3 regions of the Cronobacter sakazakii genome follow, and region 3 is predicted to be linked to each of the others. Evidence: predicted binding sites of a transcription regulator. Region 3 holds the regulator's gene; each other region holds the start of a gene.
The links. Region 3 encodes PhoB, which activates phosphate uptake and scavenging genes when phosphate is short. Its sites were predicted from a motif close to CTGTCATAAAACTGNCNNAT; they were not measured.
Positions count from the first base shown of each region.

Region 1 (7,058 bases), 1.0 Mb from region 3:
GAACGAAACCGTTTTTGGTCACACTAACCACTACTTTCAGCAGATGAAGCGCAACGGTACGCGGTTTATCGTGGTCGATCCGCGCTACTCCGACACCGTGGCGTCGCTCGCCGATCAGTGGGTGCCGCTGCTGCCCACCACCGATAACGCGCTGATGGACGCGATGATGTACGTCATCATCAGCGAGAACCTGCACGACAGCGCGTTTATCGTGCGTCACGCCATTGGTTTTGATGAAAATACGATGCCGGAAGGCGTACCGGCGGGCGAATCGCTGATGGCGTATCTCTCTGGAGAAAAAGATGGCGTGAAAAAAACGCCGGAGTGGGCGGAGCGCATCACCCATGTACCCGCGCAAACCATCCGCCAGCTTGCCCGCGACTACGCCACCACCAGACCGGCGGCGCTGATCCAGGGCTGGGGACCGCAGCGCCATATCTGCGGCGAGCGCACCGCGCGCGGCTCCACGCTGCTTGCCACCATCACCGGCAATGTCGGCGTGAAGGGCGGCTGGGCCGCCGGCTACGGCGGCATCGGCAACCGATTGTTCTGTGCCGATCCCTACAGCGTGCCGAACCCGGTGGCGGAAAAAATCTCCATCATGAACTGGGTGCAGGCCTGTGACGACGCGGCGAAAGTCACGCCGGCAAACGGCTTAAAAGGCGCTGAAACGCTCACCAGCAACATCAAATTCATCTTTAATCTCGCGGGCAATTATCTGGCGAACCAGAACCCGGACATCAACCAGACTGTGAAAGTGCTGGAAGATGAAAGCAAGGTTGAGTTTATCGTGGTAAGCGATCTCTTCCTCACTCCAAGTGCCCGCTACGCCGATCTGCTGCTGCCAGAAACCAGCTTTATGGAGCGCTGGAACATCGGCGAAACCTGGGGCACTGGCAACTATCTGCTGCTGTCGCAAAAGCTGGTGGAGCCGGAGTTTGAGCGCCGCTCGGACTACGACTGGCTGCGCGAGGTCGCGCGCAAGCTCGGCATCGAGGCGCGTTTTAGCGAAGGGCGCAGTGAAAAACAGTGGGTGGAACATATCTGGGAGAAAACCCGCGAGGCGCTGGCGGATCACGACCTGCCGGATTTTGCCGGGCTTTGCAAAAAACCGCACGTCTACCTGAAATCGCCGCCGTATGTCGCGTTTGAAGAGAACATTCTTGACCCCGATAACCATCCGTTCCCGACGCCCTCCGGCAAAATCGAAATCTTCTCAAAACGGCTGTGGGAGATGAACCACCCGGAGATCCCGGCGCTGTCGCACTATGTGCCCGCGAAAGAAGGGCCACAAGACGCGCTGCGCGACAAATACCCGCTACAGCTCATCACGTGGAAGGGGAAAAACCGCGCCAATTCGACGCAATACGCCAATCCGTGGCTTCAGGAGGTACAGCGCCAGCAGCTCTGGATCAACCCGCAGGACGCCGACGCGCGCGGCATTCAGCAGGGCGATCTGGTGCGGATTTATAACGATCGTGGCGTGGTACGCATTCCCGCCGACGTGACGCCGCGCATTATTCCCGGCGTGGTGGCGATGCAGGCAGGCGCCTGGTGGCAGCCGGACGCGGAAGGCGTCGATAACGGCGGCTGTCCGAATGTGCTCACCAGCGCGCGCATCACTCCGCTTGCCAAAGGCAACGCCCATCAAACCCTGCTCGTTGAGGTAACCAGACATGAGCCAGTTTAAGGATTATCCCCCGGTCAGCGGCGAGCAGCTGGGCTTTTTTATCGATTCGTCGCGCTGCTCCGGCTGTAAAGCGTGCCAGGTGGCGTGCAAAGACAAAAATAATCTCGAACCGGGGCGGCGCTTTCGGCGCGTCTATGAAGTTCACGGCGGCGGCTTCACGCCGACCGGCGCAGGCGGACTAATGCAAAACGTCTTCGCTTATACCTTATCGATTTCGTGCAACCACTGCGCCGATCCCATCTGCACGCGCAACTGTCCGACGACCGCCATGCACAAGCGCGACGGCGACGGCATCGTGCGTGTAAACACCGACAAATGCGTCGGCTGCGGTTACTGCGCCTGGTCGTGCCCTTACGGCGCGCCGCAGCGTAATACGCAGACCGGGCAGATGTCGAAATGCGATTTCTGCGTCGATCGCCTGGCGCAGGGCGAGCCGCCGATGTGCGTCGCCACGTGCCCGCTCGGGGCGATTCAGTTCGGCCCGATTAGCGCGCTGCGCGAACGCTTCGGCGCGCTCTGTGACGTAAAAGGGCTGCCGCCGTCATCTGTCACCAGACCCAATCTGGTCATTAAGTCGCATCAGGGCGCGCAGCAGGAGGAACAGCACGATGCATGAGTTTCCGTTAGTGATTTTTACGCTGTTCATGCAGGGCGCAGTGGGCTTTACGCTGATGCTCTGCTTCACCGCCGGGCAGATGCCGCGCGCGGGGCGACACACGCTCGCGACGCTGCCTGCGCTGGTTTGTGTGGGCGTTGCGGCGGCGATCGGTTTGCTCGCCTCTACGCTGCATCTGGGTTATCCGCTCAACGCCTTTAATGCGCTGCGCCATCTCTCCAGCTCCTGGCTCAGCCGGGAGATTGCGCTCGCGGGCGTGTTTATGGCGCTGCTGGCTATCAGTATTTTGCTGCTGATAATGAAACGCACCGTGCCGTGGCCGCTGCTGTGGCTGACGGTGCTGGCGGGGCTTGCGGATATGGTGGCCATGGCGTCCATTTACTGCCACGCGTCTGTCGTCACCTGGCAGCACGTCAACACCTGGGCCATGTTCCTGGGTTCAGTCGTGCTCATCGGCGCGTCGTTGTTACAACTGCGCCTCGCGTTGCGTCCGGCCTTCAACGCGCAGGCAGAGCTCGCCGCCAGCCGGCGTCTCTCGCTGCTGGCGCTGGCGGTAGTATTGATCCGGCTTCTCATTCAGCCTGCGTACTATCACTTTTTAGCGCAGGCTATCGTACCGGTGACGTTTCCGCTGCAACCGCTGTCGGCCTTCAACGCCTGCGCCGGGCTGCGTCTTACCGGCTGGTGCTGCTCAGCCGCGGGCGCGATGCTGCTGATGACGGGGCTGACGCGCCCTTATGGCTCGCGCTCGTCGCAAATGACCGGCAGCGCGCTGATACTCATCGGCGAACTGCTGCTGCGTCTGGCGTTTTTCTCCATTGATGGCTGATGGATCTCTTTGACACCTTCGCGCCCGCACAGCCCTGTGTGGGCGCGCGCTGCGCCAGGAAACGGCTGGCCCGCAGCCGCTGCGATTATTGCGTGACACGTTGCCCGTCAGGCGCGCTGGCTATCCACCATCATGAGGTTATTCTCACGTCGGAGCGCTGTACCGGCTGCGGGATCTGCCTGTTTGTCTGCCCGGCGGACGCGCTGGAGGATCTCGTACCGCTGGCGCGAATTCACCGCGAGGGCGTGCTGCTCGGGCCGTTTACCCAGCCTGTCGCGGCAGAGGAGTTGATGCTCTGGCACACGCTTTACCGCATTCGCGCGGTCGCGGTGGATCTCACGCGTTACCCGCTCTGGCTGCGGCCACTGGCTGAACTTAACCTGTGGCTGAAAAAGCGCGGCGAGCCGGGCTGGCAGTGTGTTGCAGTTTCACCGGCGGCAGGTGAGGCGAAGCGCCGTCTGCTGCGCCCGGACGGTGAACGCGCACGCGTAGCGCACGACGTTGCCACCCGGCACGCGGCAGGGGCATTTTTATGCGCATACGCCGTCATGCTGGATACCACGCGCTGCCTGTTATGCGGTGCCTGTGGCCGGGCATGCGCCAGCGGCGCGATTCGCTTTGGTGAACAGGATTTCACGCTCAATACAGGACGTTGCGATGGCTGTGGCGACTGCGCGGCGGTGTGCCCGGTTGATGCTATAACGATAACGGAGGGCGACGCCGGGCCGTTGATTCGCCGGGCGTTGCATCACGCCCGCTGCGAGCTCTGCGGCGAGCCGTGGCGCGCCTGGCATCCGGGCGAGAAAGTGTGCCCGGTTTGTCAGCGTCACGGCTTCAGCATGCGCAGCGGTTAACGCGGTGACTCGCTGAATCCACAGGAGAAAAGGGCGCTGTCATTAATCTGTCACGCCTGCGTCTTATAACAGTGTCACCCCGACTCTGGATCTGAGAACCATGAAATTCAAACCGCTTACGCTCGCTTTCGCGGCGCTTTTCCCGCTCTGTTCCCTTGCCGCCGCGCCGCAGGTGGAACGCTATATCGTGACGTTTCCGCAGGAAGATCATGTGGTCTATTCCGGCAATTATGCCAGCGCATTTCCCGACGGCCTGCCGGTGGGTGTGGGCTCCGGCCTGCTTTTTTTACGCAAAGAGGGCGATGACCTGATTTTCGCGACCGTCACCGACCGCGGCCCCAACGCCGACTCGCCGAAAATGGGCAAGCAGGAGTCGAAAATCTTCGCAAGCCCGGAGTACACGCCGCTGATGATGACCATTCGCGTCAGTAAAGACCAGGCGCAGGCGAGCGATCCGATGCCGCTGCATGACGATAAAGGCAATATCAGCGGTCTGCCGCTGCCCGCCGGGCTCATCGGCGCCACCAACGAGCTGGCGCTTAACGACGCGCTGCAAACGCTCACCGGTGATAAACGCGGGCTGGATACCGAAGGGATCACGCCGGACGGCAAGGGCGGCTACTGGCTGTGTGACGAATATGGCCCGTTTATTATTCATGTGGATGCCAGCGGCGCAATCCTTGCTAAACATGGCCCGCAGGCGGGCAAGGGCGAAGAGGGCGTGGCCGGCGGTCTGCCGAATATCATTAAGTGGCGTCAGCCTAACCGCGGCTTCGAAGGGCTGACCCGGATGCCGGACGGGCGCATTATCGCGGCGGTGCAGAGCACGCTGGATATCGACGGCAAAACCAAAAACACCGCGCGCTTTACGCGGCTGGTGAGTTTTGACCCGGCGACCGGCAAAACCGCGATGTACGGTTATCCGATCGACATCGACGTCTATAAAAAAGCCAAAGATGCCAAAATCGGCGATATCGTGGCGCTGGACGACCACCGCATTTTGCTTATCGAACAGGGTGGCGATAAGAACAAAACCATGCGTAACCGCGTCTATGTGGTCGATCTCAGTAACGCCACCGATCTGAGCACGCTGGATAAGACCGAGCCGCCGGAATTCGACGATGCGGAAAAACTCAACGCGCGCGGCGTGAAGCTCGCCACAAAGCAGCTGGCGGTGGATTTGCGGGAACTGGGCTGGCAGCAGGAGAAAGCGGAAGGGCTGGCGCTTATCGACCCGCAAACCCTCGCGGTCATCAATGATAACGACTTCGGTTTACAGTCAGAGCTGCTGGAGCCGCAGGGCGATAAAAAAGAGATGGATGACTACAACGTCGACGGGCAGGGGCATCTGACGCTGGACGGCAAGCCGGTTGCCAGCAAAATCGGCATTAAGCCGCTGGGAAAACCCGCCTCGCAGAATGAACTGTGGGTGATAAAGCTCGATAAACCGCTGTAAAGGCAATAAAAAAGGGCAGGCCGACACCTGCCCTGACTCGTTTTACAACCGTTAGCTCAATTTAAACACCGCGACCGCCTGATTGAGCAGCTGTGACTGCTCTTTCAGCGAGTGGGCGGCGGCAGAGGCTTCTTCCACCAGCGCGGCGTTCTGCTGGGTAACGGAATCCATCTGCGCGACGGCCTGGTTAATCTGCTCAATTCCACGGCTCTGCTCGCCGGTGGAGAGCGTGATTTCTGACATCAACTCAGAAACCTGTTTAATCGAGCCGATGATGCGCTTCATGCTCTCGCCCGCACGCGCCACGCGGTCACTGCCCAGCACCACCTGCTCGCCGGACTGCTCGATAAGCTCTTTGATCTCCTTCGCGGCCACCGACGAGCGCTGCGCCAGATTACGCACTTCGCTTGCCACCACCGCAAAACCTCGACCCTGCTCACCCGCACGGGCGGCTTCCACCGCGGCGTTGAGCGCCAGGATGTTAGTCTGGAAGGCGATATCTTCGATAATGCCGATAATGTTGTCGATTTTGCTAGAGCTTGATTCGATCTCCTGCATGGAGACGACAACTTCTTCGACAATCGCGTTGCCTTCCTGGGCGGCGCTGCGCATATTGCCCGCGAGCTTATTCGCCTCGGCGGTGTTCTCCGAGGTGTGCTTCACGGTCGAGGTCAGCTGTTCCATGCTGGCGGCGGTTTCGCCAAGCGACGCGGCCTGCTCTTCGGTACGCGCCGAGAGATCGACGTTACCGGCGGCGATCTCTTCCGCGGCGTGGGCCACGCTCTGGCTGGAGTCGCGCACCTGGGCAATGATATTGACCAGCGACAGACGCATCTGCTCAAGCGAGCCAAGCATATCGCCAATCTCATCTTTCGAGCCGGAGAGCACCGGCGTGTGCAGCTCGCCTTCCGCCATCTGCTGGCAGTGGCGACGCGCGGCATCCAGCGGCGACAGTACGCGGCGTTTCAGCAGAATAAACATCGCGCCAATCAGCAGCGTAAACAGCAGGGCGAACACCGCGATGGTAACGATGCTGTTTACAAAACGCGCCTGCGCCTCCTGGTTCAGACGCTGGGCATATTTCTCACGAAACGCCAGCAGCTGATCGAGCGTAATTTCAAACTGACGATCCAGTTGCGGAATTGTGGTGCTTACGAGCTGGTTAAACCGCGCGGTATCGTTGCGACTCGCCGCATCCATCAGCGGACGCAGGCCGTCATCAACATACGCCTGCCAGGCCTGACGGTACGGGGCCGCCAGCGCTTCTTCGCCTTCAACCGCAGGGGCTGCTTTGTAGTTATTGAACGCCGCGATGGCTTTTTGCATCACCTTGTTGGCGGTTTCAAGCGACGCCTGCGTTTTCTGGGTATCGCCAAGAGAGGCGTTAATCATCGCCTCCATCAGGCGCACGCGCAGCGTACGGCTGTGGTTAATCGGATCAATTACCGAAAGCACCACGCGAATTTCTTTATTCACGTTATCCAGCGACTGGTTACTGCGCGTGAGCGACCAGAGGTTAGAGACGGTACTGACGAGAAAGATGAAAAGTAAAAGACTGAAAACGAGAAATGAAAAACGCCTTACTGACATGTTGTTCCCTTGCGTGAGGTTGT
Region 1 is NZ_CP011047.1:3,292,557-3,299,614, reverse strand. It holds gene CSK29544_RS15725 (DMSO/selenate family reductase complex A subunit) at 1-1,690, shown strand, start outside; gene CSK29544_RS15720 (DMSO/selenate family reductase complex B subunit) at 1,677-2,306, shown strand; gene CSK29544_RS15715 (dimethyl sulfoxide reductase anchor subunit family protein) at 2,299-3,135, shown strand; gene CSK29544_RS15710 (4Fe-4S binding protein) at 3,135-3,989, shown strand; gene CSK29544_RS15705 (esterase-like activity of phytase family protein) at 4,090-5,445, shown strand; gene CSK29544_RS15700 (methyl-accepting chemotaxis protein) at 5,497-7,035, opposite strand.
Region 1: a site for PhoB is predicted at 4,026-4,045, ahead of CSK29544_RS15705 (esterase-like activity of phytase family protein). Genes of this name have one in related genera too.

Region 2 (7,058 bases), 1.4 Mb from region 3:
ATAAACGACCAAAGCATGATAAGTCCCTGATTCAGTTATTGTAACGTGCGCATACCGCGCACGGCCCTTGATTTCAGTCTAGTGGTCAGACGGGCGAGATGACAACGCCTGGCGCTGCGGGGTATTCTTAAAAAGAGTTGAGCCGCCGGGATCTGTCATGAGTAAGCCACCGCTTTTTTTCATTATTATCATCGCGTTAATCATCGCGGCCGCTTCATTTCGCTATGTGCAGCAGCGGCGCGAGAAAACAGAAAATGACGCGGCCCCGGTCACGCAGCAAGACGTAGTAGTGGCCAGCAAGCGGGAAAAACCCGTAAACGGGCGGCGTTCGCGGGAGCAGCAGGTCGCGCCGCCTGCGCAAACCATGCGGTATGAGGCGACGTTTCGCCCACAGGAAGGCGGGGCGGAGATGCGGTTTCGGCTGGATGAGGCCCATTACCACCAGTTGACGGTGGGCGATGAGGGCCAGCTGGTGTATCAGGGAACGCGGTTTCTGGAGTTTGTTCCTGCGCCCGCGCGTTAAGGCGGCACGGCGGGTGCGCTTCGCTTACCCGCCCTGGGAAATTACCTGCCGCGTTTGTTAGCGCGGCTTCTTCTGATTTTTCTGCCAGGCGATCAGCTCAAACACACCGAAGATAAAAATACGCGCCTGCTGGAAACGGCTTAACGGCGGGGCGTCTTTCGGCTGCGTGGCGCGCAGCAGCGATAATTGCAGAATATGCATGATTATCATGAAAAATAGCGCCACGTTGACGAAAATATTCAGCGGGCGCGGGAACGGCTGGATCATGTTCAGCAGCAGAAAGCCCCACACGCCCAGCATCAGCAGGCGTCCCAGATTAATCAGCATTTTGCTCTCCTTGTGATTCGCGCAGATAAAGCCGGTACGCCACCTGGCCCGCCACTTTCTCGCGATGCAGTTGCCAGCTTGCAGGCACCGGCGGCAGGCCGTTTTCTACTTCGCTTTCAACGTAAATCAGCGCCTGAGGCGCCAGCCAGCCGCGCGTCTCCAGCAGGTTCAGCGTCTCTTCCAGCAGCCCTTTACGAAACGGCGGATCGACAAACACGATGTCGTGCGGCTCGCCGGTCTGGTTCAGAAAATTAAGTGTGTTAGTGTTCACTACCTTTGCTGCGCTGGATTTGAGCGTAGCAAGGTTTTTCTGAAGCTGCTGCGCGACGCCGCGTTCCATCTCTAAAAGCGTGGCGTCGGCGGCGTAGCGGGAGAGCGCCTCCAGGCCCAGCGCGCCGCTGCCGGCGAAGCAGTCCAGACAGCGCGCGCCCACCAGATACGGCGCCAGCCAGTTAAATAAGGTTTCGCGCACGCGGTCGGTGGTGGGGCGCAGACCGGGGCTGTCAGGCACCGGCAGTTTTCTGCCGCGCCACTGTCCGCCAATAATGCGGATCTGGCCGCTACCCGAGGAGGTTGGTTTCTTCATTATGCTCACACGCTTTTCTGTTCAGGCTGCTATTCTAGCGGCGCAAACGGGCGGGCGAAACCTCCGTGCGGCGGTATGCCGCCCCGGCGGGAAAGTGGTAGACTCACTTATTCATTCGCAATTTTTTCAGTACCCTGAGCCAGACGACGGGACTGCGCCATGTATTAACCGCGAGGAGTGCATTCGCCAATGGCAAAAGAGAAGAAACGTGGCTTTTTTTCCTGGCTGGGTTTTGGCCAGAAAGAGCAGGCAGAAACGGAAGCCGAACAACAAGAACAACACGTAACAGAACAACCCGCGGCGACAGAAGCGCGCGTTGAGCCTGACTCGCAGACGCAAACGACCGCGCAGGAGACCACGCACTCCCTGGCCGAGTCTGAAAAATTCGCCGATGACGTCGTGGCCGTCAGCGAAAGCGTGGTGCATGAAGAAAAAGAGGCCGCGCAGCCGGAAACTGTCGAGACGTCGGTTGAGGCAGAGCCGGAAGCCGTAAAACCAACGGCTGCGCAAGCGGAAGAGTGGCTGCCGGAGCAGGAAGAAAACCGCGCGCCGGTAGCGCTTGCGCCTGAAGTTGTCGCTGAGCCACAGCCAGAAGCGGCCCCGGAAACGATCGTTGAAGAAGACGTCATTGAAGATGCGGCTGTTGAAGAAAAAGCCGTCGAGCCTGCGGTGGAAACGCCGCACGATGCACACGAGATTGCTGAAGATGCGCCGATTAGCGAAGAAGAATTAGTCGCGCTGGCGGCTGACCCGGAAGCGGCGCTGGAAACCGAGCCGGAAGAGGAAGAAACCGCGCCGGTTGCAGAGCAGGAAAAACCCACTAAAGAGGGTTTCTTCGCGCGCCTTAAACGCAGCCTGCTGAAAACCAAAGAAAATCTCGGTTCCGGATTTATCAGTCTGTTCCGCGGCAAAAAAATCGACGACGATCTGTTCGAGGAGCTCGAAGAGCAGTTGCTGATTGCTGATGTGGGCGTGGACACCACGCGTAAAATTATCGCCAATCTCACCGAAGGCGCGAGCCGCAAGCAGTTGCGCGATGCCGAGGCGCTCTACGGCCTGTTGAAAGAAGAGATGGGCGAGATCCTGGCGAAAGTGGACGAGCCGCTGAATGTCGAAGGCAAAACGCCGTTTGTTATCCTGATGGTTGGCGTCAACGGCGTGGGTAAAACTACCACCATCGGTAAACTGGCGCGTCAGTTTGAGCAACAGGGCAAATCGGTGATGCTGGCGGCGGGCGATACCTTCCGTGCGGCCGCGGTGGAGCAGCTCCAGGTCTGGGGCCAGCGCAATAACATTCCGGTTATCGCGCAGCACACCGGCGCGGATTCCGCCTCCGTGATTTTCGACGCCATCCAGGCGGCGAAAGCGCGCGGCGTAGATGTGCTGATTGCCGATACCGCCGGGCGTTTGCAAAATAAATCGCACCTGATGGAAGAGCTGAAAAAAATCGTCCGCGTGATGAAAAAGCTCGACGAGAACGCGCCGCATGAAGTGATGCTGACTATCGACGCCAGCACCGGGCAGAACGCCGTCAGCCAGGCGAAGCTGTTCCACGAGGCGGTAGGGCTGACCGGGATTACGCTCACCAAGCTTGACGGCACCGCCAAAGGCGGCGTGATCTTCTCGGTGGCCGATCAGTTTGGTATTCCGATTCGCTACATTGGTGTGGGCGAACGTATTGAAGATTTGCGTCCGTTTAACGCGGGCGACTTTATTGAGGCACTTTTTGCCCGAGAGGATTAACCATGATTCGCTTTGAACATGTCAGCAAAGCCTATCTCGGTGGGAGACAAGCGCTGCAGGGGGTGACGTTCCACCTGCGGCCAGGCGAGATGTCATTTCTTACCGGCCACTCCGGCGCCGGTAAGAGTACGCTGCTGAAGCTGATTTGCGGTATCGAACGGCCGAGCGCCGGGAAAATCTGGTTTGGCGGCCACGAGATAAGCCGTCTGAAAAACCGTGAAGTGCCGTTCCTGCGTCGTCAGATCGGCATGATTTTCCAGGATCACCATCTGCTGATGGACAGAACGGTCTACGATAATGTGGCGATCCCGCTGATTATCGCGGGCGCCAGCGGCGAAGATATTCGCCGTCGCGTATCGGCGGCGCTGGATAAGGTCGGTCTGCTGGACAAAGCGAAAAACTTCCCGATTCAGCTTTCTGGCGGTGAACAGCAGCGCGTGGGCATCGCCCGCGCGGTGGTCAATAAACCTGCCGTATTGCTGGCGGATGAACCGACGGGCAACCTGGATGACGCCCTCTCGGAAGGCATTCTGCGTCTTTTCGAAGAATTTAACCGCGTCGGGGTGACGGTATTAATGGCGACGCACGACACCGGGCTTATCTCACGGCGCAGCTACCCGGTGCTCACCCTGAGCGAAGGGCATTTGCATGGAGGCCGTGTTGGTGAATAAACGTGACGCGCTGAATGAAATCCGGCGCTTTAGCAACAAACTGGATAATTTCCGTAAACAGCGTTCTTCCGGTGAAACAGGACGGCCTGTGCAGAAGCGAAATAAAGGCTCCAACACCAAAGGCAAATCGCGTCAGGGCGGCATCAATGAACAGGTGCGTTACGCCTGGCAGGGCGCGCTTGCCGATTTGAAAAGCAAACCGCTCGCCACGTTTTTAACGGTGATGGTAATTGCCATTTCGCTGACGCTGCCGAGCGTCTGCTACATGGTTTATAAGAACGTCAGCGAGGCGGCGACGCAGTATTACCCGTCGCCGCAGATTACGGTCTATCTCGATAAAACGCTCGACGATAACGCCGCGCAGCAGGTGGTGGGGCAGCTCCAGGCCGAGCCGGGCGTGGCGAAGGTCAATTACCTCTCGCGTGACGAGGCGCTTGGCGAATTCCGCAACTGGTCGGGCTTTGGCGGCGCGCTGGATATGCTGGAAGAAAACCCGCTGCCAGCGGTAGTGGTGGTCGAGCCGAAGCTCGATTTCCAGAGCAGCGAAGCGCTCAACACGCTGCGTGACCGCGTGGCAAGGCTTCAGGGCGTTGACGAAGTGCGCATGGATGACAGCTGGTTCGCGCGGCTGTCGGCGCTCACCGGGCTGGTCGGGCGCGTCGCGGCGATGATAGGCGTACTGATGGTCGCGGCCGTGTTCCTGGTTATCGGCAACAGCGTGCGCCTGAGCATTTTTGCGCGCCGTGACACCATCAACGTGCAGAAACTCATTGGCGCGACGGATGGTTTTATCCTGCGTCCCTTCCTGTACGGCGGCGCGCTGCTCGGGTTTACCGGCGCATTACTTTCACTGATTCTGTCAGAAATTCTGGTGATGCGGCTATCCGCCGCGGTGACGGATGTGGCGAAAGTTTTCGGCACCACCTTTGAAATCAGCGGGTTATCCTTCGATGAGTGTCTGTTGCTGCTGCTGGTCTGTTCGATGATCGGCTGGGCGGCCGCCTGGCTTGCCACCGTGCAACATTTACGTCACTTTACCCCCGAGTAAAAAATATTTGTTATAATCATCCCCTGCTACGAGTTCCCGTCAGCAGGGGATGCGTACCGTGAACTTCTGCTTCTCCTGCCCACGCTTTTTCATAGCAATGTCACATTTTGTGCGTAATTTATTCACAAGCCTTACGTGAACTTGTGGATAAATTCACGGTCTGATAAAAGAGTGGCTGATATTCTCGTTGCTCAAACATGCTGGCCCGTTTGTTGCCTGATGGGGACGAACGCCAGTCCGATGTCGATTGAGAGGATTTGAATGACCAAAGAAATGCAAACTTTAGCTTTAGCCCCGGTCGGTAACCTGGATTCCTATATCCGGGCGGCCAACGCCTGGCCGATGTTGTCGGCAGACGAAGAGCGGGAACTGGCTGAAAAGCTGCATTACCAGGGCGATCTGGAAGCAGCGAAAAAGCTGATCCTGTCTCACCTGCGTTTTGTTGTTCATATCGCTCGTAACTACGCGGGCTATGGCCTGCCGCAGGCGGACCTGATCCAGGAAGGCAACATCGGCCTGATGAAAGCGGTGCGTCGCTTCAATCCGGAAGTGGGCGTGCGTCTGGTTTCCTTCGCCGTGCACTGGATCAAAGCTGAAATTCACGAATATGTGCTGCGTAACTGGCGCATCGTGAAAGTCGCCACCACCAAAGCGCAGCGTAAGCTGTTCTTTAACCTGCGTAAAACCAAGCAGCGTCTGGGCTGGTTTAACCAGGACGAAGTGGAAATGGTGGCCCGCGAGCTGGGCGTTTCCAGCAAAGACGTGCGTGAAATGGAATCGCGTATGGCCGCGCAGGACATGACCTTTGACATGTCCCCGGACGATGACGCGGGTGACAGCCAGCCGATGGCTCCGGTGCTGTTCCTTCAGGATAAGTCTTCTAACTTTGCCGACGGCATTGAGGATGACAACTGGGAAGAACACGCCGCCGACAAACTGACCGACGCCATGCAGGGTCTCGACGAGCGCAGCCAGCAGATCATTCGCGCGCGCTGGCTGGATGAAGACAACAAAAGCACGTTGCAGGAACTGGCCAACCGCTACGGCGTCTCAGCCGAACGCGTGCGTCAGCTTGAAAAAAATGCGATGAAAAAGCTGCGTGCCGCGATAGAAGCGTAAGCCGCGTCAGCCTGATGACACACCCCGCCTTAAGCGGGGTGTTTTGTTTTATACGCGGCGTAAAAGCGCCGGATAAGCCGCTTCAATACATGCCAGCAGCGCTTTAAATGCGCCCTCCATTTTCTCCTCCGCCACGCAGGCGAATCCCATCAGCAGGCCGCGACGCCGGTTTTCCGTCAGGTAATAGCGCGACAGCGGGCGCACCAGAATATCGCGCGCGTTGGCAAGACGGGCTATCTCCACATCGTCCGCGTCATCCGGCAGATTCAGCACCAGATGCAGCCCGGCGTTATCGCTGAAATCCGACAGCGCCTCCGGCCCCAGATAGCGCGTAATCAGCGTTGTCAGACACGCTCTGCGACGGCCATACAGCAGCCGCATCCGCCGGATGTGGGCACTGTAATGCCCGGCCTCGATAAACTCCGCCAGTGCCGCCTGGATAATCGAATGGCCGCCGCGATAAAGCTCGGCATGCGCGGTTTTCATCTCGTGCGCCAGCGCGCGCGGCAGCACCACATAGCCGATGCGCAGGCCCGGATAGAGCGTTTTGCTGAAGGTGCCGATGTAAATCACCGGCGGGTCCGCAACCAGCCCCTGCAATGCCGGGATCGGCTGGCCGGAAAAGCGAAATTCGCTGTCGTAGTCGTCTTCCACGATCCAGCTGCCGGTCTGGCGCGCCAGCGTTAACAGGCGCTGACGCCGCTCAAGGCTCATGACCGCGCCCAGCGGATACTGGTGCGACGGCGTGACGAAAATCAGCCGCGGCGGTGTTCCGGCGCTCTCCGGCGGCACCATGCCCGCGCGGTCGACCGTCACCGGCGTAATGTTTACCTCATTCATCTGCAACACATGGCGGATGCCCCAGTACGAGGGCTCTTCCACCCACGCCGTATCACCGCCGTCGCACAGCATACGCGCCACCAGGTCGATAGCCTGATGAATGCCCTCGGTGATCAACACCTGATCCGCCGTGCAGTGAACCGATCGCGACACCCGCAGATAATCCACCAGCGCGCGCTGTAGCTCCGGCGTGCCGCCCTG
Region 2 is NZ_CP011047.1:1,249,860-1,256,917, forward strand. It holds gene CSK29544_RS05800 (lysoplasmalogenase) at 1-17, opposite strand, end outside; gene CSK29544_RS05805 (DUF2500 domain-containing protein) at 158-523, shown strand; gene CSK29544_RS05810 (DUF1145 family protein) at 581-850, opposite strand; gene rsmD (16S rRNA (guanine(966)-N(2))-methyltransferase) at 840-1,436, opposite strand; gene ftsY (signal recognition particle-docking protein FtsY) at 1,626-3,179, shown strand; gene ftsE (cell division ATP-binding protein FtsE) at 3,182-3,850, shown strand; gene ftsX (permease-like cell division protein FtsX) at 3,843-4,898, shown strand; gene rpoH (RNA polymerase sigma factor RpoH) at 5,160-6,017, shown strand; gene pdxR (MocR-like pyridoxine biosynthesis transcription factor PdxR) at 6,066-7,058, opposite strand, start outside.
Region 2: a site for PhoB is predicted at 4,985-5,004, ahead of rpoH (RNA polymerase sigma factor RpoH). Genes of this name have one in related genera too.

Region 3 (7,058 bases):
AGTCGATTTTCCATTCGCCTTTCAGCGAGTTCAGGTTTTTTAGGCGCAGGGTTAAGATTTTCATGCCTCGTCCTCCTCGTGCAGGCTCTCCAGCGTGCGGGCGAAGAGCGTGCGCAGGCGCGCTTTCTCCGGCTCCTCAAGCGATTCCAGCTCCAGGCGGCGTTCAAACACCTCTTCCGGCCCCAGCTCGCTGAGCGTTTCGGTGCTGAGCGTGCCGAGCGCGCGCTCGCGCATTTCTCGGCTGCGACGCAGAAGGACGACTTCCACCGGCAGGCTTTCGGTAAGCTGGCTTATCTGACGGTGCATATCATGCAGAAACTCGCCGGTGTCGATTTCGATATCGAGCCAGACTTTCGGCTCATCCGGCGCGTCGCGCCACTGTTCGAGCTGCGCGGTAATGGATTCCAGACTGCCTTTCAGCACCGCCAACGGCTGGCTGACCGGTACCGGCAGGGCTGTGACATCGCGCAGTTTGCCGTCTGCAAACTCCACCAGATAAACGCTTTTCTCTTTGCCGGTTTCATCAAAGCTCAGCGCAATCGGCGAGCCGCTGTAGCGGATATGCTCGCAGCCCGCCACTTTCTGGGCGCGGTGAATATGTCCGAGCGCGATATAATCGGCGGGCGGAAAGCGGTCCGCCGGGAAGGCGTCGAGCGTGCCTATATAGATGTCGCGCACCGCGTCACTTTTGGTCACGCCGACGGTGGTCAGATGGCCGGTCGCGATAATCGGCAGGTTACGCTCGCCGCGAAGCGCGCACGCGGCCTCATAGCTCTGCTGGTAGTGCAGGCTGATGGCTTCCAGCAGTTGCTGCTGCTTTTCACGGCCTGACTGCCCGCTGAGGCTTCGCAGTACGTCGCGCGGGCGTAAAAACGGCACCGGGCAGAGCACGGCACCCGGCTCGCCGTCGCGGCGGTACAAAAGCGTGGCCTGCGTTTCTGGCGTGAGCTGCGCGCTCGCGATAACCTGCGTGTTCAGGCAGGCCAGCAGTTCGCGGGATTCATTGAGCGTCGCGACCGAATCGTGGTTGCCGCCAAGCACGATAAGCGGGCAGTTCGCCGCCTGGAGTTTGACTACAAAGCGGTTGTAGAGCTCACGCGCATAGCTTGGCGGCGCGCCGGTATCGAAGATGTCGCCCGCGACGATAATCGCATCCACCTGATGCGCTATCGCCGCCTCCAGCAGCCAGTCGAGAAAAGTTTCATGTTCGGCGGCACGGCTTTTGGCGTAAAAATTTTGTCCAAGATGCCAGTCTGAGGTATGCAGAATACGCATGGAATGCCCTGTGGCGAAAAAGCGAGAAGGGGATTATAAACATCCAGTACGGCGGGTGTCCTGTTTCGTCGCGCCGCCGGGTTTTTCCCGGCGTGCTGACAGGTCATCTAACGGTCATCTTTTTCATAAATCTGTCATAAATCTGACGCATAATGGCGCCGCATAACATACTGTTTACTTTATTTAACAGGGCGAATCATGGCGAGACGTATTCTGGTCGTTGAAGATGAAGCACCTATCCGCGAGATGGTGTGTTTCGTACTGGAACAAAACGGCTTCCAGCCGGTGGAAGCGGAAGATTATGACAGTGCGGTGAATCAACTCAATGAGCCCTGGCCCGATCTGATTTTGCTGGACTGGATGCTGCCCGGCGGATCGGGGATCCAGTTTATTAAACATATCAAACGCGAAGCGCTGACCCGCGAAATTCCTGTGGTGATGCTGACCGCGCGCGGCGAAGAAGAAGATCGCGTGCGTGGCCTGGAAACCGGGGCTGACGATTACATTACCAAACCGTTCTCCCCGAAAGAGCTGGTGGCGCGTATTAAAGCGGTTATGCGCCGTATCTCGCCGATGGCCGTTGATGAAGTTATCGAAATGCAGGGCTTAAGCCTCGATCCGTCATCCCACCGCGTGATGACCGGCGAAAATCCCCTCGATATGGGGCCGACCGAATTCAAGCTGTTACACTTCTTTATGACGCACCCGGAGCGCGTTTACAGCCGCGAACAGCTGCTGAATAACGTCTGGGGCACCAATGTGTATGTCGAAGATCGCACCGTGGATGTGCATATCCGCCGCCTGCGTAAGGCGCTGGAGCAGAGTGGTCATGACAGAATGGTTCAGACGGTGCGCGGCACGGGTTATCGGTTCTCAACCCGTTTTTAAACCCAAAACAGGAGTGTGACGCGTGCTGGAACGGCTGTCATGGAAAAGACTGGTGCTGGAGCTGTTGCTCTGCTGTATTCCGGCGCTGGTGCTCGGGGCGATATTCGGCTATCTGGCATGGTTTTTACTGGCGGCAGTGACCGGATTGCTTATCTGGCATTTCTGGAATCTGCTGCGGCTCTCCTGGTGGCTGTGGGTGGATCGCAGCATGACGCCGCCGCCCGGCAGCGGGAGCTGGGAGCCGCTGCTCTACGGCCTGCACCAGATGCAGTTGCGCAATAAAAAACGCCGCCGCGAACTGGGCAATCTTATCAAACGCTTTCGCAGCGGCGCGGAATCCCTGCCGGACGCCGTGGTGCTGACCACGGAAGAGGGCGTCATCTTCTGGTGTAACGGCCTTGCGCAACAGCTTCTCGGCCTGCGCTGGCCCGACGATAACGGCCAGAACATCTTAAACCTGCTGCGCTACCCGGAATTCACCAGCTATCTGCGCGGCAAGGAGTTCAACCGGCCATTGCACCTGGTGCTCAATAACGGGCGTCATCTTGAGTTTCGCGTGATGCCGTACAGCGAAGATCAACTGCTGATGGTGGCGCGCGACGTCACGCAGATGCATCAGCTCGAAGGCGCGCGGCGCAACTTCTTCGCAAACGTCAGCCATGAGTTGCGCACGCCGCTCACCGTGTTGCAGGGGTATCTGGAGATGATGCACGAGCAGACGCTCGAAGGGCCGCTGCGTGAAAAAGCGCTGCACACCATGCGCGAGCAGACCTTCCGCATGGAAGGGCTGGTGAAACAGCTACTCACGCTCTCGAAAATCGAGGCGGCACCCGCGATGCAGCTTAACGAAACCATCGACGTGCCGATGATGCTGCGGGTGGTGGAGCGCGAGGCGCAGACGCTGAGCCAGCAGAAGCATACCTTCACGTTTGAGGTCGATCCGCAGCTTAAAGTGCTTGGCAACGACGAGCAGTTGCGTAGCGCGATTTCAAACCTGGTGTATAACGCGGTCAACCATACGCCTGCCGGGACGCACATCACGGTGCGCTGGGAGCACGTGGCGAACGGCGCGCGCTTTAGCGTGGCGGACACCGGGCCGGGGATTGCTGCGGAGCATATTCCGCGCCTCACTGAGCGGTTCTATCGAGTTGATAAAGCGCGCTCGCGCCAGACGGGCGGCAGCGGGTTAGGGCTTGCGATTGTGAAACATGCGCTGACGCACCACGACGCGCGTCTGGAGATTGAAAGTACGCCTGGCAAAGGCACGACGTTTTCCTTCCTCCTGCCGGAGCGGTTAATCGTCTCCGCGCCCGCCAAAGCGCTTTCTGACGCTTAATTCGTCAACCTTTCTTTCCAGGGCCAGCCATAAGCTGGCCTTATTCATTTTTTCGCCGACTCTGAACGCTTTTTACAGCGTTTGTCGCTTTTTTGCTCGCGCGAATCGCCGGAGGTTTTTTACGATTTTAGATTTTATCACTGCTCTGAAACTTAGATCTGGCATAAAGGTCTGGTTTTACGATCCTGTCTTGCCTTTAAACGTTATAAGCGTTTAAATTGCGCCCCTGCTATTGCCAGACCGACTGTTTTTACCTGGTAAATCGAAAAACAATTCTTCGCCAGCGTAATCGGGAAGCATATCCCGCTGTCAGCTCTGCAAATAGCCGCGTTTTCGTCAGGTGACTGGCGATAAAAAATTAGTCAATTTCAACACCACATCCACAGGCAGTAAATCTTATGACCCATCGTTTAAAATCGCGCGACATTATCGCACTGGGGTTTATGACCTTTGCGTTGTTTGTCGGCGCGGGCAATATTATTTTCCCTCCCATGGTTGGTTTGCAGGCCGGTCCGCATGTCTGGACGGCGGCGATCGGCTTTCTTATTACCGCCGTGGGTCTGCCTGTGCTGACCGTGGTGGCGCTGGCGAAAGTTGGCGGTGGCGTTGACAGCCTGAGCCATCCGATTGGCCGCGTCGCGGGCATTCTGCTGGCGACGGTGTGCTATCTGGCCGTCGGGCCGCTGTTCGCGACGCCGCGCACCGCGACCGTGTCGTTTGAAGTGGGTATTGCGCCGCTCACCGGCGACGGCGCGCTGCCGCTGCTCATCTACAGCCTGGTCTATTTCGCGCTGGTGATTCTGGTGTCGCTCTATCCGGGCAAACTGCTGGATACCGTGGGCAACTTCCTGGCCCCGCTGAAAATCATCGCGCTGGTGGTGCTGTCGGTGGCGGCGATTGTCTGGCCGGCGGGTGATATCAGCGTGGCGACAGACGCCTATCAGAAAGCGGCGTTTTCTAACGGCTTCGTGAACGGGTATCTGACGATGGATACGCTCGGCGCAATGGTGTTCGGGATTGTTATCGTCAACGCGGCGCGTTCGCGCGGCGTGTCTGATTCTCGTCTGCTGACGCGCTACACCATTTTCGCGGGCCTGATGGCGGGCGTCGGCCTGACGCTGCTCTACCTGGCGCTGTTCCGTCTCGGTTCTGACAGCGCGACGCTGGTGGATCAGTCCGCCAACGGCGCGGCGATTCTGCATGCGTATGTTCAGCACACCTTCGGTGGTGCGGGCAGCTTCCTGCTGGCGGCGCTGATCTTCCTCGCGTGTATGGTGACGGCGGTCGGCCTGACCTGCGCCTGCGCTGAGTTTTTCGCGCAGTATCTGCCGCTCTCTTACCGCGCGCTGGTGTTTATCCTGGGTCTCTTCTCGATGGTGGTGTCGAACCTTGGCTTAAGCCAGCTGATTCAGTTCTCCATTCCGGTGCTGACGGCCATCTATCCGCCGTGTATCGCACTCGTTGTGCTGAGCTTTACCCGCGGCTGGTGGCATAATTCGGGCCGTGTTATCGCCCCGGCGATGGCGGTCAGTCTGCTGTTTGGTTTGATTGATGGGGTGAAAGCCTCGGCGATAAGCGGTATCCTTCCGGCCTGGACTCAGAAACTGCCGATGGCGGATCAGGGGCTGGCCTGGCTGCTGCCGGCCGTCGCGATTACGCTGGCGGCGGCGCTCTGGGATCGTGCGGCCGGACGGAGCGTGACAACCACCGCTCACTGATCGTCGGTTGATTGTTGAACCACGGGGCCTGGCTCCGTGGTTTTTTATTGTATGACGTGGTACTGGAAAGATGGAAAACGAGAACAAGCTCAAGCGCGGATTGAGTACAAGACACATCCGCTTTATGGCGCTGGGTTCAGCGATTGGCACCGGCCTGTTTTACGGCTCGGCGGACGCCATCAAAATGGCGGGCCCGAGCGTACTGCTGGCTTACATTATCGGCGGCGTGGCGGCGTATATCATCATGCGCGCGCTTGGCGAAATGTCGGTGCATAACCCGGCGGCGAGCTCATTTTCTCGCTACGCGCAGGATAACCTTGGCCCGCTCGCAGGCTATATCACCGGCTGGACCTACTGCTTTGAAATTCTGATTGTCGCCATTGCCGACGTCACCGCGTTCGGCATCTATATGGGTGTCTGGTTCCCGACGGTGCCGCACTGGGTCTGGGTACTGAGCGTGGTGCTTATCATCTGCGCCATTAACCTGATGAGCGTGAAAGTCTTCGGTGAGCTGGAGTTCTGGTTCTCGTTCTTTAAAGTCGCCACCATTATCATCATGATCGCGGCCGGTATCGGCATCATTGTCTGGGGTATCGGCAACGGCGGTCAGCCGACCGGCATCCATAATCTCTGGAGTAACGGCGGCTTCTTCGCGAACGGCTGGATTGGCACCGTCATGGCGCTGCAAATGGTGATGTTCGCCTACGGCGGCATCGAGATTATCGGCATCACCGCCGGTGAAGCGAAAGATCCGGCCAAATCCATTCCGCGCGCCATTAACTCTGTGCCGCTGCGTATTCTGGTGTTTTACGTCGGCACGCTGTTCGTGATTATGTCTATTTACCCGTGGAATGAAGTCGGCACCAACGGCAGCCCGTTTGTGCTCACTTTCCAGCATATGGGGATCACCGTTGCGGCGGGCATTCTGAATTTCGTGGTGCTGACGGCCTCGCTGTCGGCGATTAACAGCGATGTGTTTGGCGTGGGCCGTATGCTGCACGGCATGGCTGAGCAGGGCAGCGCGCCGAAAGTGTTCGCCAAAACCTCGCGCCGCGGCATTCCGTGGGTGACGGTGGTGGTGATGTGCTTTGCGATGCTGCTGGCGGTGTACCTCAACTACATCATGCCGGAAAATGTCTTCCTGGTGATTGCGTCACTCGCGACCTTTGCGACCGTCTGGGTCTGGATAATGATCCTGCTCTCGCAGGTGGCGTTCCGCCGTCGCCTGAGCGCGGATGAAGTCAAGGCGCTGAAATTCAAAGTGCCGGGCGGCGTGGCGACGACTATCGTCGGCCTGATTTTCCTGGCGTTTATCATCGCGCTGATTGGCTATCACCCCGATACCCGCATTTCGCTCTACGTCGGTTTCGCGTGGATTGCGCTGCTGCTGGTGGGCTGGGTGTTTAAACGCCGCCGCGACGCCCGACTTTCCGCATAACGCGCCCTCTCATCCCCGCCGCCTGGCGGGGATGTCGTTTTCGCTCTACGCTCACTTCTGTTTCTCCGCCTCCCGTCTCCTCCCCCAATAAAATCCAGAATGAGGAAGGCGGGCGGTTGCCCCTGTGGAAAGATGCGCCTGTTTTCTGTCGATTAAGGATCAAAGTGTATGTTGAATGCCTGGCATCTCCCCGTTGCGCCCTTTATTCACCGGCAGGGGGAGAAATTACTCATTACCCTCTGGCTTGCGGGCGACGCGCTGCCGGAAAAGGTCATGCTGCGTTACGAGCGCGATAACGAAGAAACGCCCTTTGAAATGAAGCGTCTGACCGCCGCGCCGCATCCGCAGGTCAGCGCGTGGCAGGCGAGCATTCCGCTCGGCGACGGCCAGCCGCGCCGCCGCT
Region 3 is NZ_CP011047.1:4,330,736-4,337,793, reverse strand. It holds gene sbcC (exonuclease subunit SbcC) at 1-64, opposite strand, end outside; gene sbcD (exonuclease subunit SbcD) at 61-1,275, opposite strand; gene phoB (phosphate response regulator transcription factor PhoB) at 1,474-2,163, shown strand; gene phoR (phosphate regulon sensor histidine kinase PhoR) at 2,186-3,499, shown strand; gene brnQ (branched-chain amino acid transporter carrier protein BrnQ) at 3,898-5,217, shown strand; gene proY (proline-specific permease ProY) at 5,288-6,655, shown strand; gene malZ (maltodextrin glucosidase) at 6,824-7,058, shown strand, end outside.